3 regions of the Nonomuraea sp. NPDC001699 genome follow, and region 1 is predicted to be linked to each of the others. Evidence: riboswitches for the same ligand, from Rfam matches in the RefSeq annotation. Region 1 holds a riboswitch; each other region holds the start of a gene.
What was found. Region 1 has a riboswitch for cyclic di-AMP ahead of ACWCSU_RS31335 (hypothetical protein). Riboswitches for the same ligand answer to the same signal wherever they lie in the genome.
Positions count from the first base shown of each region.

Region 2: another riboswitch for cyclic di-AMP. It lies ahead of ACWCSU_RS32305 (C40 family peptidase); the one in region 1 lies ahead of ACWCSU_RS31335 (hypothetical protein).
Region 3: another riboswitch for cyclic di-AMP. It lies ahead of ACWCSU_RS21705 (coiled-coil domain-containing protein); the one in region 1 lies ahead of ACWCSU_RS31335 (hypothetical protein).

Region 1 covers NZ_JBSFGF010000012.1:41,166-45,746, reverse strand. The annotation lists gene ACWCSU_RS31350 (PadR family transcriptional regulator) at 39-536, opposite strand; gene ACWCSU_RS31345 (MDR family MFS transporter) at 593-2,047, shown strand; gene ACWCSU_RS31340 (DUF5302 domain-containing protein) at 2,095-2,295, shown strand; cyclic di-AMP (ydaO/yuaA leader) riboswitch at 2,461-2,595, shown strand; gene ACWCSU_RS31335 (hypothetical protein) at 2,772-3,485, shown strand; gene ACWCSU_RS31330 (alpha/beta fold hydrolase) at 3,540-4,421, shown strand; gene ACWCSU_RS31325 (hypothetical protein) at 4,431-4,581, opposite strand, start outside.
Region 2 covers NZ_JBSFGF010000012.1:231,310-235,890, reverse strand. The annotation lists gene ACWCSU_RS32315 (DUF2306 domain-containing protein) at 1-565, opposite strand, end outside; gene ACWCSU_RS32310 (NAD(P)-dependent alcohol dehydrogenase) at 743-1,735, shown strand; gene ACWCSU_RS32305 (C40 family peptidase) at 1,719-2,273, opposite strand; cyclic di-AMP (ydaO/yuaA leader) riboswitch at 2,304-2,457, opposite strand; gene ACWCSU_RS32300 (3-isopropylmalate dehydrogenase) at 2,557-3,603, shown strand; gene ACWCSU_RS32295 (branched-chain amino acid aminotransferase) at 3,793-4,581, shown strand, end outside.
Region 3 covers NZ_JBSFGF010000006.1:515,669-520,249, reverse strand. The annotation lists gene ACWCSU_RS21725 (TrpB-like pyridoxal phosphate-dependent enzyme) at 1-296, shown strand, start outside; gene ACWCSU_RS21720 (50S ribosomal protein bL37) at 338-415, opposite strand; gene ACWCSU_RS21715 (DeoR/GlpR family DNA-binding transcription regulator) at 553-1,332, shown strand; gene galT (galactose-1-phosphate uridylyltransferase) at 1,329-2,399, shown strand; cyclic di-AMP (ydaO/yuaA leader) riboswitch at 2,468-2,606, shown strand; gene ACWCSU_RS21705 (coiled-coil domain-containing protein) at 2,612-3,565, shown strand; gene pip (prolyl aminopeptidase) at 3,623-4,555, opposite strand; gene ACWCSU_RS21695 (MarR family winged helix-turn-helix transcriptional regulator) at 4,574-4,581, shown strand, end outside.

The DNA.
Region 1 (4,581 bases):
CTGCTCCAACGCAACACCAGGAACCGAAGAGTTCCGTTTTACCCTTCGCGCCGCAGGGCGGCCAGGGTCTCGTCGGCCCAGGCGACGCCGGAGCGGACCTGGCGGAGGCCGAGGGTGAGCGCGTAGTTGCCGAGCCTGCCCTCAGGGACGCAGTCGAGCACGGCGAGGCGGGCCACGAAGTGGGCCTTGATGCGCTCGACCACGGCGATGGCCTGCTCGGTGTCCAGCAGGGGCAACAGGAACGCCTGGAGGGCGGTCTCGCTGCGCACGGTCGCCGACGGGTCGTGGCCGACCAGCCAGTCGGTGAGCAGCGCGCGGCCTTCGGGGGTGATGGCATAGATCTTGCGGCCCCGCGCGCCCTCGTGCTCGACCGTCACCAGGCCGTCGGCGGCCATCTTGACCAGCTCGGGATAGATCTGCGTGTGCCCGGCCTGCCAGACGTGGTTGAGCGAGTGCTCGAACTTCTTGGCCAGGTCGTAGCCGCTGGCCGGGCCGACGCCGGAGAGCAGCCCGAGAAGGGCGATCCGCAGGGACATGCCCGCCAGCATAGCAAAGGCTTGACATGTCAGCTCTTACCTATCACTCTCTACCTGTGACTAATGACATGAAGGCCAAGGGCAATGGATTGGTGCTGCTGGCGGTGCTCGGCGGGATGTTCCTGGCGATGCTCGACCAGACGATCGTCGGCACCGCGCTGCCCCGCATCACCGGCGAGCTGGGCGGCACGCGGCTGTACACGTGGGTGGTCACGGCCTACCTGCTCACCTCCACCGTCACCGTGCCGCTGTACGGCCGGCTGTCCGACCAGCACGGCAGGAAGCCGCTGCTGCTCGTCGGGATGTCGGTGTTCGTCGTCGGATCGGCGCTGTGCGGCCTGGCGCAGGACATGACCCAGCTCATCGTGTTCCGGGCCGTGCAGGGGCTGGGCGCGGGCGCGCTGCTGCCGCTCTCGCTGGCCCTGGTGATGGAGATGTTCCCGCCCGGCCGGAACGGCGCCCGGGTGCAGGGTGCGCTCGGCGGCGTGATGGCGTTGACGTACCTGGCCGGGCCGTTCCTGGGCGGGCTGTTCACCGACCACGCGAGCTGGCGGTGGGCCTTCTACGTGAACGTGCCGCTCGGGATCGCGCTGATCGCGATCGTGGCGCTGCGGCTGCCGTTCCGTCCGGGCACCGGCGGCGGGGGGCGGCCGGACTACCTGGGCATCGCGGTGTTCAGCGTGGCCATCAGCGCGCTGCTGCTCGGCCTCACCGAGAAGGGCCTGGACGGCAACTCCTGGACCTCCCTGCCCGTGGCCGGGCCGATCCTGCTGGCCCTGGTCCTGCTGGCCGTGTTCGTGCTGGTCGAGCTGCGGGTGGCGAGCCCGATCATGCCGATGCACCTGTTCCGGGACCGCACGTACACGCTGGTCAACGCGACCTCGTTCTTCACGGCCTTCTGCATGTACGCCGGTGTGGTGTTCCTGCCGCGCTACTTCCAGCAGGCGCTGAACGTCAGCGCCACCGAGTCCGGGCTGAGGATCTACCCGATGACGCTGGCCATGGTGGCGGGCAGCGCGCTCATGGGGACGCTGATGTCCAGGACGCGCACGTACAAGCCGTGGCTGGTGGGGGCGCCGTTCCTGCTGGTGGCCGGCAGCCTGCTCTGCCTGAACCTGACCCTGCGCACCGACGGCCTGCTGCTGGCCGGGTGGATGGTGCTCATCGGGCTCGGCATGGGGCCGATGTTGTCGGGGTTGACCGTGGCCGTGCAGCAGGCCGTCGCGCCGCAGTACATCGGCACCGCCTCGGCCAACCTCACCTTCTTCCGGCAGATCGGCGGCTCGGTGGCGCTGGCGCTGGCCGGCACCGCGTACACGTCGGTCATCACCACGGACGCGCCCGTGCACGGGCTCGCGGCCGCGCACGCCTCGGCGGCGGCCGTGGTGATCCCGTCGCTGGGCGTGGCGGGCGCGGTGATCGCCCTGGTCGCGCTGGTCATGATGCCCGGCAGGCGGCTGGAGCAGACGCCGTCGCCGGAGAGCAGAGTGGAGGCCGGTTTCGCGTCGTAAGCGGCGTCATGCGAAGCTGTGGATGTCCCCAATACCAGGAGGTCCTCATGGCGGAAACACCGGAGCCGGAAGTCAGCGAGACTCCCGAGGACGAGATGAAGCGCAAGTTCCGGGAGGCGTTGGAACGCAAGCGCGGGCAGCAGGCCGACTCGGCCGCGGGTGGCAGGGGCGTGGACCCGTCGAAGATCCACGGGGCGCACGGCCCGGCCTCGAGTAAAAGATCCTTCAGGCGCAAGAGCGGCGGCTGAAAGGTCGAATTTAGCTGGGGGTACGGCATGCCGTGCCCCCTTTCTCTTTACCTCGACAGGTAGATCTTTACCCGGTTCATGACGATTCGTTTGTATTTGTCCGAATCTCTGGGTACCGTCTTAACCAATTACCAGCTGGTGGCGTAGTCCCTACCAGGAGAGGGGCGACAGCTGGCGCCGAATCCCGACTTGTCGGGAACCGGGGACCCATCTCATTGGGGTGAATCCGGCCCTGTGCCGGTAGGGCATCTCCACGCCCGAACCCGTCAGCTAACCCGGTAGGCGAGATGGAGAGGACTTCACGCATGTACCACCTCGTCGTACCCCCGGACAGTGTAGTGACGACCGCCTGCTGAGCGGTCTCTTCCCCGACTTTCCCCCACGCGCCGCGTAACCACCCTTTCGGCGCTCTGCCCGGTTACGCACCGTAGTCACGCGCGTTCCCCCTGTCCCCTCGCGAAGGACTTCACTGCTTCATGTCTCGATTTGGCCTGCGCTCTCTCGCCCTGTTGTCCGTGTCCGCCATGGGCGCGCTGACGATCTCCGCCACCGGCGCCCACGCCGACACCGGCGACGACCAGAAGATCCTGCTCAAGGGATCCACCAAGGCTTCGTACTTCTGGGACGACTCCTCCGGCCGCGCCGGCGACACCGGTCTTCCCGCCAGCGGCAAGCCCATGCAGAAGGGCCTGGCCGCCAGTCCCAGCTGGCCCCTCATGACCGAGGGTTACGTGACCTACAACGGCAAGAAGATGCCGTTCTTCGTGGGCGACCGCGGTCCCGGCGAGCCCTCCAACCGCGGCGTCATGCTCGACCTCGACGCCAAGACCTTCGCCGAGCTGACCGGCGGCACCTTCAACTCCGACACCCTCGGCGTGGACGGCAACGGCGGCCAGGGCCACATCAAGATCGACTACGTCATCACCAAGTGGGGCGACGGCAAGGGCAAGAAGAACTACCCCGTGGCCTTCTCCAGTGGCGCCTGGAGCAGGTACGACGCCAACCCGGCCGAGCCCCCCAAGGTCCTGGCCGAGGCGCCCGCCGACGACGCGGCAACCTCCGCCGGCGGTCAGGGCAACGTCGGGAAGACCGTCGCGATGGGCGGCACCGTCATGGCCGGCGTGCTGGTCCTGGCCGGTGGCGGCGTGGTGCTCGGCGGCGAGCGCCTGCGCAAGCTCCTCAACGACTGACCCACGGACATTCCGGCCTTTACGCCGGACGACCAGAATGACATTCTGGTCGCTGTGATCCAGCGCGCAGCCGCCAACGGCATCGAGATCGCCTACGAGAGCTTCGGCTCACCCGCGGGCAGGCCCCTGCTGCTCATCATGGGACTCGGCGCCCAGCTCATCCACTGGGACGACGAGTTCTGCGAACTCCTGGCCGAGCGGGGGCACCACGTCGTCAGGTTCGACAACCGCGACGCGGGCCTGTCCACGCACCTCCACGACGAGGGCGTTCCCCCATGGGGAGCGCCCTCGCCGTACGTGCTGGACGACCTGGCCGACGACAGCGCCGGGCTCATGGACGTCCTGGGCCTGCCCGCCGCGCACGTCGTCGGCGCCTCGATGGGCGGGATGGTCGCCCAGGCGCTGGCCATCCGGCATCCCGCGCGCGTGCTGAGCCTGACCTCGATCATGTCCACGCCCAGCCCCCAGGCGGCCCCGCCGACCGAGGCGGCCGCCGCGGTGCTGTTCGCCAAGCCCGCGACCGATCGCGAGTCGGTCGTCGCCGGCGCCCTGGCGACCTGGTCCGTCATCGGGTCGCCCGGCTACGAGCTGGACCGCGAACGCGTCGGCAGGCTGGCCGGGCTGGCCTTCGACCGCTGCCACGACCCGGCCGGCACGGCCCGCCAGCTGGCCGCCATCATGGCCTCCGGCGACCGTACGGCGGCACTGGGCGGGCTGAGGGCGCCCGCGCTGGTCATCCACGGCGAGGACGACCAGCTCGTGCCGATCGCCGGCGGCCGGGCCACCGCCGCCGCCATCCCGGGCGCCCGCCTGGTCACCTACCCCGGCATGGGCCACGACCTGCCCCGCCCCCTCTGGCCCGAGATCATCGCCGAGATCAGCGCCCACACCGGCTCCGCGGCCGCCGTACGCCCGGAGGTCGCCACGGAGCCGTGAGCGGGCCGGTCAGAGCTCCAGCTTCTCCTCGATGACCTTGAGCATGTGCCGGGCCAGGGCCAGGTTGGCCCGGTTACGGTCGAGGGCGAGGTAGAGGAACAGGCCCTTGCCGCTGCGGCCGGTGAGCGGGCGGATGATGTGGTACTGCGCGGTCAGCGTG
Region 2 (4,581 bases), 190 kb from region 1:
TGATCACCCAGCCCGCGCCGACGAGCAGCGCCCGGCCCAGCTCGCCGGGTGGCCCGAAGGCGGCCAGCCCGAACGCCAGGGTGAACGCCTGCGTGCCCGCGCCGAGCCCGATCGCGTACCCGCGCGTCATCCAGGCCCGATGCCGGGCGACGTCGCGCCGCCGGATCGCGGCCAGGCCGAGCAGGAGGCAGGCGGCCATGGCCGTCCCGAACAGCAGCCGGAAGGCGGCCAGCAGCGTGCCGTCGCCCGCCGGGAGGTCGGAGAAGAGCGTCAGCCACAGCCCTGACAGCGCCGCGACCAGCCCGGACGCCACCAGCGCCCGCCCAGCCACCCGGTGCCACCCGGGCCGCCGGGCCCGGAACCCGGCCTGGAACTGGAACGTGCCGAGGACGCAGAACGCCAGCGACGCCGGGATGTGCAGCAGCACCGGCACGGGCATGGCGAAGAACCGCGCGTTGTCGGCCGTGACGGCGGCGCCGGAGGCCAGCTCGGTCACCCGGAGGGCGCCGGCGACCAGGGGGACGACGCTGAGCGTGAGCAGCCCGGCAGGTGCGATCCATCTCATGGGGAAGAGCGTGACGGCCGCGGCCGTGCCGGGTCATCGCGCGGACGGCCCCTCCCTGTTCGCACCATCGGCGGGACGGGCCGTCGTACTTTCGGCCATCGAGCCGTCGCCTTTCGACCGTTGAGCGTCCGCGCAGGTCGCGCCCACACTGACGGCACATCCACGAGGGAGGAAACGATGAAGGCCTACGTCCTGCGCAGGTTCGGCTCGCCCGACCAGCTCGTCCTGACCGAGGTCGAGCGGCCCGTGCCGCGCGACGACGAGGTGCTGATCCGGGTGCGGGCCACGTCCGTGCAGCCCTATGACTGGCACTTCATGCGGGGAGAGCCGTACCTGGCCCGGGTCATGGGCGGCGGGGTCGGGCTGCTGCGGCCCAGCATCGCCGTCCTCGGGGCCGACGTGGCGGGGGAGGTCGAGGCGGCGGGCAAGGACGTCACGCTGTTCCGCCCCGGCGACGAGGTGTACGCGATGTCCCTGCGGGGCGGCTTCGGCGAGTACGTCTGCCTGCGGCAGGACGAGGTGGCCCCCAAGCCGCGGGGGCTGTCGTTCGAGCAGGCGGCGGCGGTGCCGATGGCGGCCAACACCGCGCTGATCGCGCTGCGCGACGAGGGACGCGTGCAGCCGGGCCAGAAGGTGCTGGTCAACGGCGCGTCCGGCGGTGTGGGCACGTTCGCCGTGCAGCTCGCCAGGTCGATGGGGGCCCACGTCACCGGCGTGTGCGGCGGGCGCAACGCGGACCTGGTCCGCTCGCTCGGCGCGGACGACGTCGTCGACCACACCAAGGAGGACTTCGCGGCCTCGGGCCGGCGCTTCGACCTCCTCATCGACGTGGCGGGCGGCCGCCGGCTGTCGGACTGCCGTCGCGTGCTGACCAGGAAGGGCACGTACGTGCTGGTCGGCGGGCCGGCCGGCCGCTGGGTGCAGCCGGCCGGCCACATGTTCGCCGCGCTGGCGTCGGCGTCCTTCGTCCCGCAGCGGATCGTCAGGGCGGACGTGGTCCGCTGCGGGAGCAACAGGGCGAACCTGCTGACGCTGACCGGGCTGATCGAGCAGGGGGAGGTCACCCCGGTCATCGACAGGACCTTCCCGTTCGGCGAGATCCCGGCGGCCGTCCGCTACCAGGAGGAGGGACACTCGCCGGGGAAGGTCGTCGTCACAGGGTCGCGGTGAGCATGGCGGGGGCCGGTGCCTTGCGGAGCTGGGCGTAGTCGGCCCAGCGCTTGACGCCCTTGGGGTCGGGGCGTACCGCGCCGACGAAGGCCTGCCTGCGCCACTGCGACAGGCGTTCCTCCTTCACCACGTCGCCGGTGTGGGGGGAGTGGACCATGTAGCCGGGCTTGGAGATCATGCCGACGTGGCCGAGGCCGCTGAAGAACACCAGGTCGCCTGGTTTGAGGTCCTTCCAGGCGATTTTCTTGGAGAAGGCGCCGTACTGATCCGCGGCGACTCTGGGGAGCTCGATGCCGGCGTCCTCGTAGGCCCGGAGCATGAGGCCCGAGCAGTCGTAGCCCCGCTCGCTGGCGCCGCCCCACACGTACGGGGTGCCGCGCTTGTCCATGGCGTATTCGAGGGCGACCTTCCAGGCCGGTTTCGGCACGTGCCGTTCCTGGACCTGTTTCACCTGGGGGCCGGTGAGGGTGATGGCGGGGGTGGGGTCGGCGGGAGCGACGGGAGCGGCGGGCGCGAGACCCGCTCCGCCCGCCGCCACCGCCAGGAGAATGGCGATGCTAGACAGGGGACTGTCCTTCCACGTGGCCGGCCGGGTTAGCTGACGGGCTCGGGCCTGGAAGTAGCCCTACGGCGGTGCTTGAGAGCGGTGCCGATTCGCCCCGGGGGGAAAGATGGGTCCCCGGCTCCACGCAGCGGCTGCGTGGATTAGGCTCGTCGGACTCTAACGAAACGGTCAAAAGGTCGCAATCCCCCCAAAACGGATTGTCCGGAGATTGAGATGATGTGTTCGTCAGCCGAGACGAGCCGGTAAGGTACCGCCCATGGAGTCGCGTAACATCCGCCTGGCCGTCATCCCCGGGGATGGCATCGGTGCCGAGGTCGTAGCCGAAGGGCTCAAGGCCCTGGAGGCCGTGGGCACGAAGATCGAGCCCACCCACTACGACCTGGGCGCAGCCCGCTACCACCGCACGGGCGAGACGCTGCCCGACGCGGTGCTCGAAGAGCTGCGCGGCTACGACGCGATCCTGCTCGGCGCCGTGGGCGACCCCAGCGTGCCGCCGGGCATCCTGGAGCGCGACCTGCTGCTCAAGCTCAGGTTCGAGTTCGACCACTACGTCAACCTGCGCCCGGTCAAGCTGTTCCCCGGCGTCGAGACCGCGCTGGCCGGCGCCACCGCCGAGCACATCGACATGGTCGTCGTCCGCGAGGGCACCGAGGGCCTCTACGCCGGCACCGGCGGCGTCATGCGGCGCGGCACGCCGCACGAGATCGCCACCCAGGAGTCGCTGAACACCGCCCACGGCGTCGAGCGCGTCGTGCGTTACGCCTTCCAGAAGGCGCAGTCGCGGCCCCGCAAGAAGCTCACGCTCGTCCACAAGACGAACGTGCTCACCTTCGCCGGCGACCTGTGGCAGCGCACGGTCAACCGCGTGGCCGAGGAGTTCCCCGACGTCACCACCGACTACAGCCACATCGACGCGGCCTCGATGTTCTTCGTCACCCAGCCCGAGCGCTTCGACGTGATCGTCACCGACAACCTGTTCGGCGACATCATCACCGACCTCGGCGCCGCGATCGCCGGCGGCATCGGCCTGGCGGCCAGCGGCAACATCAACCCCGAGCGCACCTCGCCGAGCATGTTCGAGCCGGTGCACGGCAGCGCGCCCGACATCGCCGGTCAGGGCAAGGCCGACCCGACCGCCACCATCCTGTCCGTGGGCATGCTCCTCGACCACCTCGGCCTGCACGCCGAGGCCGCCAAGGTCGAGCAGGCCGTGGCCGCCGACATCGCCGAGCGCGTCACCGGCCGCGCCGGCCGTTCGACCAGCGAGATCGGCGACGACATCTCCGCGCGAGTATCCGGCTAGGACCGTCTAGCCCCGTACGCGCCTGGCGGTCCCGACGAGGACTGCCAGGCGCTTTTTGGCGTTCAGAGGGTTGAACCCATCCCAACTGCCTCTTGCCATCCCAAATGGCAAGACAATAGGAAGTACGAATACTGCTCGTGGGCAGTAGCTTTCAGGATCGTAGATTCGCAGAGAGTAAGGACCGTCGTCATGACCATCGCTCAGAAGCTCAGCTTCGACGTGCAGCATTCCGACCACGCTCGCACCGCGGCCGAGCGGGAGCAGGTACTGGCGAACCCCGGGTTCGGGCAGGTCTTCACCGACCACATGATCACGATCGACTACACCGAGGGCCAGGGGTGGCACGACGCCGCGCTCCTGCCGTACGGGCCGCTCCTGCTCGACCCCGCGACCTCGGTCTTCCACTACGCGCAGGAGCTCTTCGAGGGACTGAAGGCGTACCGGCAGATCTCCGGCTCGATCGTGGCCTTCCGTCCGTACGCGAACGCCGCCCGCTTCAACCGCTCGGCCGAGCGCATGGCCATGCCGGAGCTGCCGGAGGAGGCGTTCGTGGAGTCGCTGGAGCTCCTGGTCTCGGCCGACAAGGAGTGGGTGCCGACCACCGAGGGCCACAGCCTCTACCTGCGTCCGTTCATGTTCGCCACGCAGGCCGGGCTCGGCGTCAACTACCCGTCGAAGACCTACAAGTACATGGTCATCGCCTCGCCGGCGGCCTCGTACTTCGCCGGTGGCATCAAGCCCGTCTCGGTGTGGCTGTCGACCGAGTACACGCGCGCCGCGCCCGGCGGCACCGGCTTCGCCAAGTGCGGCGGCAACTACGCCGCCGCCTTCGTCGCCCAGCGCCAGGCCGTCGAGAACGGCTGCGACCAGGTCGTCTGGCTCGACGCCCACAAGCACGAGTACGTCGAGGAGATGGGCGGGATGAACCTGTTCTTCGTCTTCGGCAACAAGCTCGTCACCCCGGCGCTCACCGGCACC
Region 3 (4,581 bases), on a different contig from region 1:
TGGGGTTGTTCGAGGCGGTGACCCGTACCCAGAGCGAGTGCTTCGAGGCGGGCGTGCGCTTCGCGCGGACGGAGGGCATCGTCCCGGCTCCCGAGCCCACGCACGCGCTGGCCGAGACCATCGCCGAGGCGCTGCGCTGCAAGGAGAGCGGCGAGGAGAAGGTGATCCTCACCGCGCTGTGCGGGCACGGCCACTTCGACCTGGCCGCCTACGACCGCCACCTGGCCGGCGAACTGGAGGATCACACCCTCCCGCAGGAACGGCTCGACCGGGCGCTCACCGAACTGCCCGGCTGAGGGAAGCACGGGTGGCCGCGGGATCCCGCGGCCACCCGTGGTCAGTTCGCGTTCGGGCGCTTCCTGTGGTTCGCCTTCTTCTTCTTGCGCCCCCTGCCCTTGCGTGCGCGTTTCGCCATGGGCTCACCTCCGGCGGTCGGGATCGTGACCTTCAAGGTCTCCCCTGCCCGTCAGTCGCACAAGCGATACGCCGCGACCTAACATTCCTCAACAAACTCGTGTCATAATTTGGTGGAATCTGTTGGAAGGGGTGGGCGTGCTCGCACAGCAGCGTCAGCAGACGATCCTGGAACGCGTACGCAGCAGCGGCGGCGTCCGGGTGGCCGACCTCGTGCGCGAGCTCGGCGTCTCGGACATGACGATACGCCGTGACCTTGAGGTGCTGGCCGAGCGCGGGCTGCTGGAGAAGGTCCACGGCGGCGCGACGGCCCTCGGCCCCGGTTCGACCGAGGAGCCCGGCTTCACCGCCAAGTCCGCCCGCCAGCAGCAGGAGAAGGAGGCCATCGCGCGGCACGCGGCCACCCTCGTCCGGCCGGGCACCGCCGTCGCGCTCTCCGCCGGCACCACCACGTGGGCGCTGGCCCACCATCTGGTCGCCGTGCCCGAGCTGACCGTGATCACCAACTCGATCCCCGTCGCCGAGGTCTTCCACCGCAACCCGCGCGCCGACCGCACGGTCGTGCTGACCGGCGGCGTGCGCACACCCTCCGACGCGCTCGTCGGCCCCGTGGCGGTGGCGGCGATCCGCCGGCTGCACGTGGACACGCTCTTCCTCGGGGTGCACGGCATGAGCCTGCGCGCCGGGTTCACCACGCCCAACCTCCTGGAGTCCGAGACCGACAGGGAGCTGGTGGCCGCGGCGCACCGGCTGGTGGTCCCCGCCGACCACACCAAGTGGAACACGGTCGGCATCAGCACGATCGCCGAGCTGACCGAGGCCGACGTGGTCATCAGCGACGCGGGGCTGCCCGAGGAAGCACGCACCGAGCTGGCCGAACGGGCCGGAGAACTGATCATCGCGGAGGGCACGCCTTGAAGCGCACCATCACCCACCTGGCAGACGGCCGAGAGCTGATCTACTTCGACCGGCGCGACGACGCCGACCGGAGCGCGATCGACCGGCGTCCGCTCGACCCGCGGCCGGTGGCCTCCGAGCTGCGCTACGACCCGCTGACCGAGGAGTGGATCGCGATCGCCGGTCACCGGCAGACGCGCACGTTCCTGCCGCCGGCCGACGAGTGCCCGTTGTGCCCGTCGTCCGGGACGCGGGCGTCGGAGATCCCGGCCCATGACTATGACGTGGTGGTGTTCGAGAACCGCTTCCCCTCTTTCTCCGGAAATTTTGGGACTTATGGGGATGTCGGCGGGTTGAGTGAGGTGCGTCCGGGGGTCGGGCGGTGTGAGGTGGTGTGCTTCACCTCCGACCACACCTCCTCCTTCTCCAAGCTCTCCAACGCCCAGGTCAGGCTGGTCATGGAGGCGTGGGCCGACCGCACGGCCGAGCTGTCCGGCATGGAGGGCGTCGAGCAGGTGTTCTGCTTCGAGAACAGGGGCGAGGAGATCGGCATCACGCTCCCGCACCCGCACGGGCAGATCTACGCCTACCCCTACGTGACCCCGCGCACCAAGCTCCAGCTCGGAGCGGCCTCGCGGTACACGGGCGGCAATCTGTTCGCCGACGTGCTGGCCGCCGAACGGGCCGCCGGCACGCGGGTGGTCGCCTCCAACAAGCTGTGGACGGCGTTCGTCCCGGCCGCCGCGCGCTGGCCGTTCGAGGTGCACGTGTATCCGCACCGGCAGGTGCCCGACCTGGCGGCGCTGTCGGAGGAGGAGCGGGCCGCGTTCGCGCCGCTGTACACCTCGGTGCTGCGGGCGCTGGACGCGCTGTTCGGGGTGGCGATGCCGTACATCTCGGCCTGGCACCAGGCGCCGGTGCGGTACGGCCGCGAGCTGGCCTACCTGCACCTGGAGCTGTTCAGCATCAGGCGGGCGCCCGGCAAGCTGAAGTACCTGGCGGGCTCGGAGTCGGCCATGGGCGCCTTCGTCAACGACGTGCTGCCGGAGGAGGCTGCACGCATGTTGCGATCACGAATTGATCACTAATTGATTTCTCCTTAAAGTCGCATGACTCGTGATCTACCACTAATATCCCGTTAGACATCGGCCAGAACGGTCGTTGTACGCCTAATCCCGGGCGTGTTGCCCGGGAGCCGGGGACCCATCGCATCCGGGGTGAATCCGCGCAAGTGGTAGGGACTGCTCCCGTGCCCGAACCCGTCAGCTAACCCGGCCGGCAGAGGGAGAGGAACACCCACGTGGCGGCTTCGACCCCCGCGAGTCTTGCCATCGGCCTCATCACCGCCACCGCGCTGCTCATCCATCCGGCCGCCGCCTCGGCCGCGCCCAAGCCGTCCGAGGCCGAGCTGCGGGCCCAGCTCAAGCAGCTCAACAGCAAGGTGGACAAGCTCATCGAGACGTACAACCTCAAGCGGGTCGAGCTGGCCAAGGCCCAGCAGGCCGCCACGGCGGCACAGCAGCGGCTCACCGCCGCCGAGCAGGCGGTGGCCACGGCCGAGCAGCGGGTCGCCGAGATCGCCCGGATGCGCTACCAGAACCGCGACGCCTCCCTGCCCGGCTTCATGCTGACCCCGGACGGCAACAACGTGGCCATGCTCGAACAGCTCACCGCCGAGCAGCAGGCCGTCGTCAACAGCGTGGCCAAGGCCCGCGACGACCAGAAGAAGGCCGCCGCTGCCGCCACCGCGCTCGCGGCCGAGCTCAAGGCGGGCACGGCGGAGGTGGCCGAGCAGCGCGACGACGCCCAGGACGTCATCGACGACATCAAGAAGAAGCTCCAGGACCTCGTGCCGTTCGGGCCGGGCAAGAAGTCCGACGGCAGCTGGGCGCCCGAGCTGCCGTCCGGCTCGGACAACATCACGCCGCGCACCCGGCTGATGCGCGCGCAGGTGCAGAAGAGCTTCTCGCTGCCGTACGAGGTGGGCTGCTTCCGGTCCGGCTCCAGCGGCGAGCACCCGCTCGGCCGGGCCTGCGACTTCATGATGAGTACGGGCGGCACCATGCCGAGCGCCGTCAACAACGCCCTGGGCGACCGCCTGGCCGCCTGGGCGCTGCAGAACAAGGCCAAGCTCGGCGTCAAGTACGTGATCTGGAAGCAGCGCATCAACCAGGGCTCGGGCTGGCGCGCGATGTCCGACCGCGGCAGCATCACCGAGAACCACTACGACCACGTGCACATCTCGATGAACTAGCCGACGTCCTGTTCGCGTGACCACCTGACAGCCTTGCCGGCCCGGGCTGTCGGTGGTTCAGCCCCGGAACCTGTCCGTCGCGGCGGTCAGCAGGTCGATCATCTCCAGCCCGCCGTGTCCCTCCCCCACCACGTGCAGCTCGCTCCCGGGCCACGCCTTGTGCAGCTCCCAGGCCGTCACCAAGGGCCCGCTGACGTCGTACTTCCCGTGGATGAGCACCCCGGGCACCCCCGCCAGCCGCGTAACCCCGCGAACGAGATCGCTCTCCCCGAGAAAACACCCGTTCCCCCAGTAGTGCGTCACCAGCCGGGCGAACGTCATCCGGAACACCGGGTCCTGATATCTCCGGCTCGGCTGGAACTCCGGGTCGAGGCTCACATGCGTGTCCTCCCACGCACACCACTCGATCGCCGCCCGCTCCCGCCGCTCGGGGTCGGCCAGCGCCTTCGCGTAGCCCGCCGCCAGGTTCCCGCCCCGGTCCTCCTCCGGCAGGAAGTCGCGGAACCGCTCCCACTCCCGGGGGAAGATCCGCCCGACGTCCCGGGTGATCCACTCGATCTCCCAGGGCCGCCCGGCGGTGACCGCGAACAGGATCACCTCGCTCACCCGCTCCGGATACCGCTCGGCGTAGGCCAGCGACAGCGTCGCCCCCCAGGACGCCCCCACGAGCTGCCACCGCTCGATGCCGAGATGCTCCCGCAGCCGCTCCATGTCGGCGACGAGGTGCGCCGTGGTGTTGACCGACAGATCGGTTTCCGGCTCCCCGGCATCAGGCGTGCTCTTCCCGCAACCACGCTGATGAAAGACGACGATCCGGTACGCCTCGGGATCGTGGTACCGCCGCCACCCCGGGGACGCGCCCCCGCCCGGCCCGCCGTGCACGATCACCGCCGGCTTGCCATGCGGATTCCCGCTGACCTCCCAGTAGACGAGGTTGCCGTCACCCACGTCCAACATGCCCTGCTCGTAGGGCTCAATCGAGGAATACATAAGCGCTAATATATCTACATGACCCA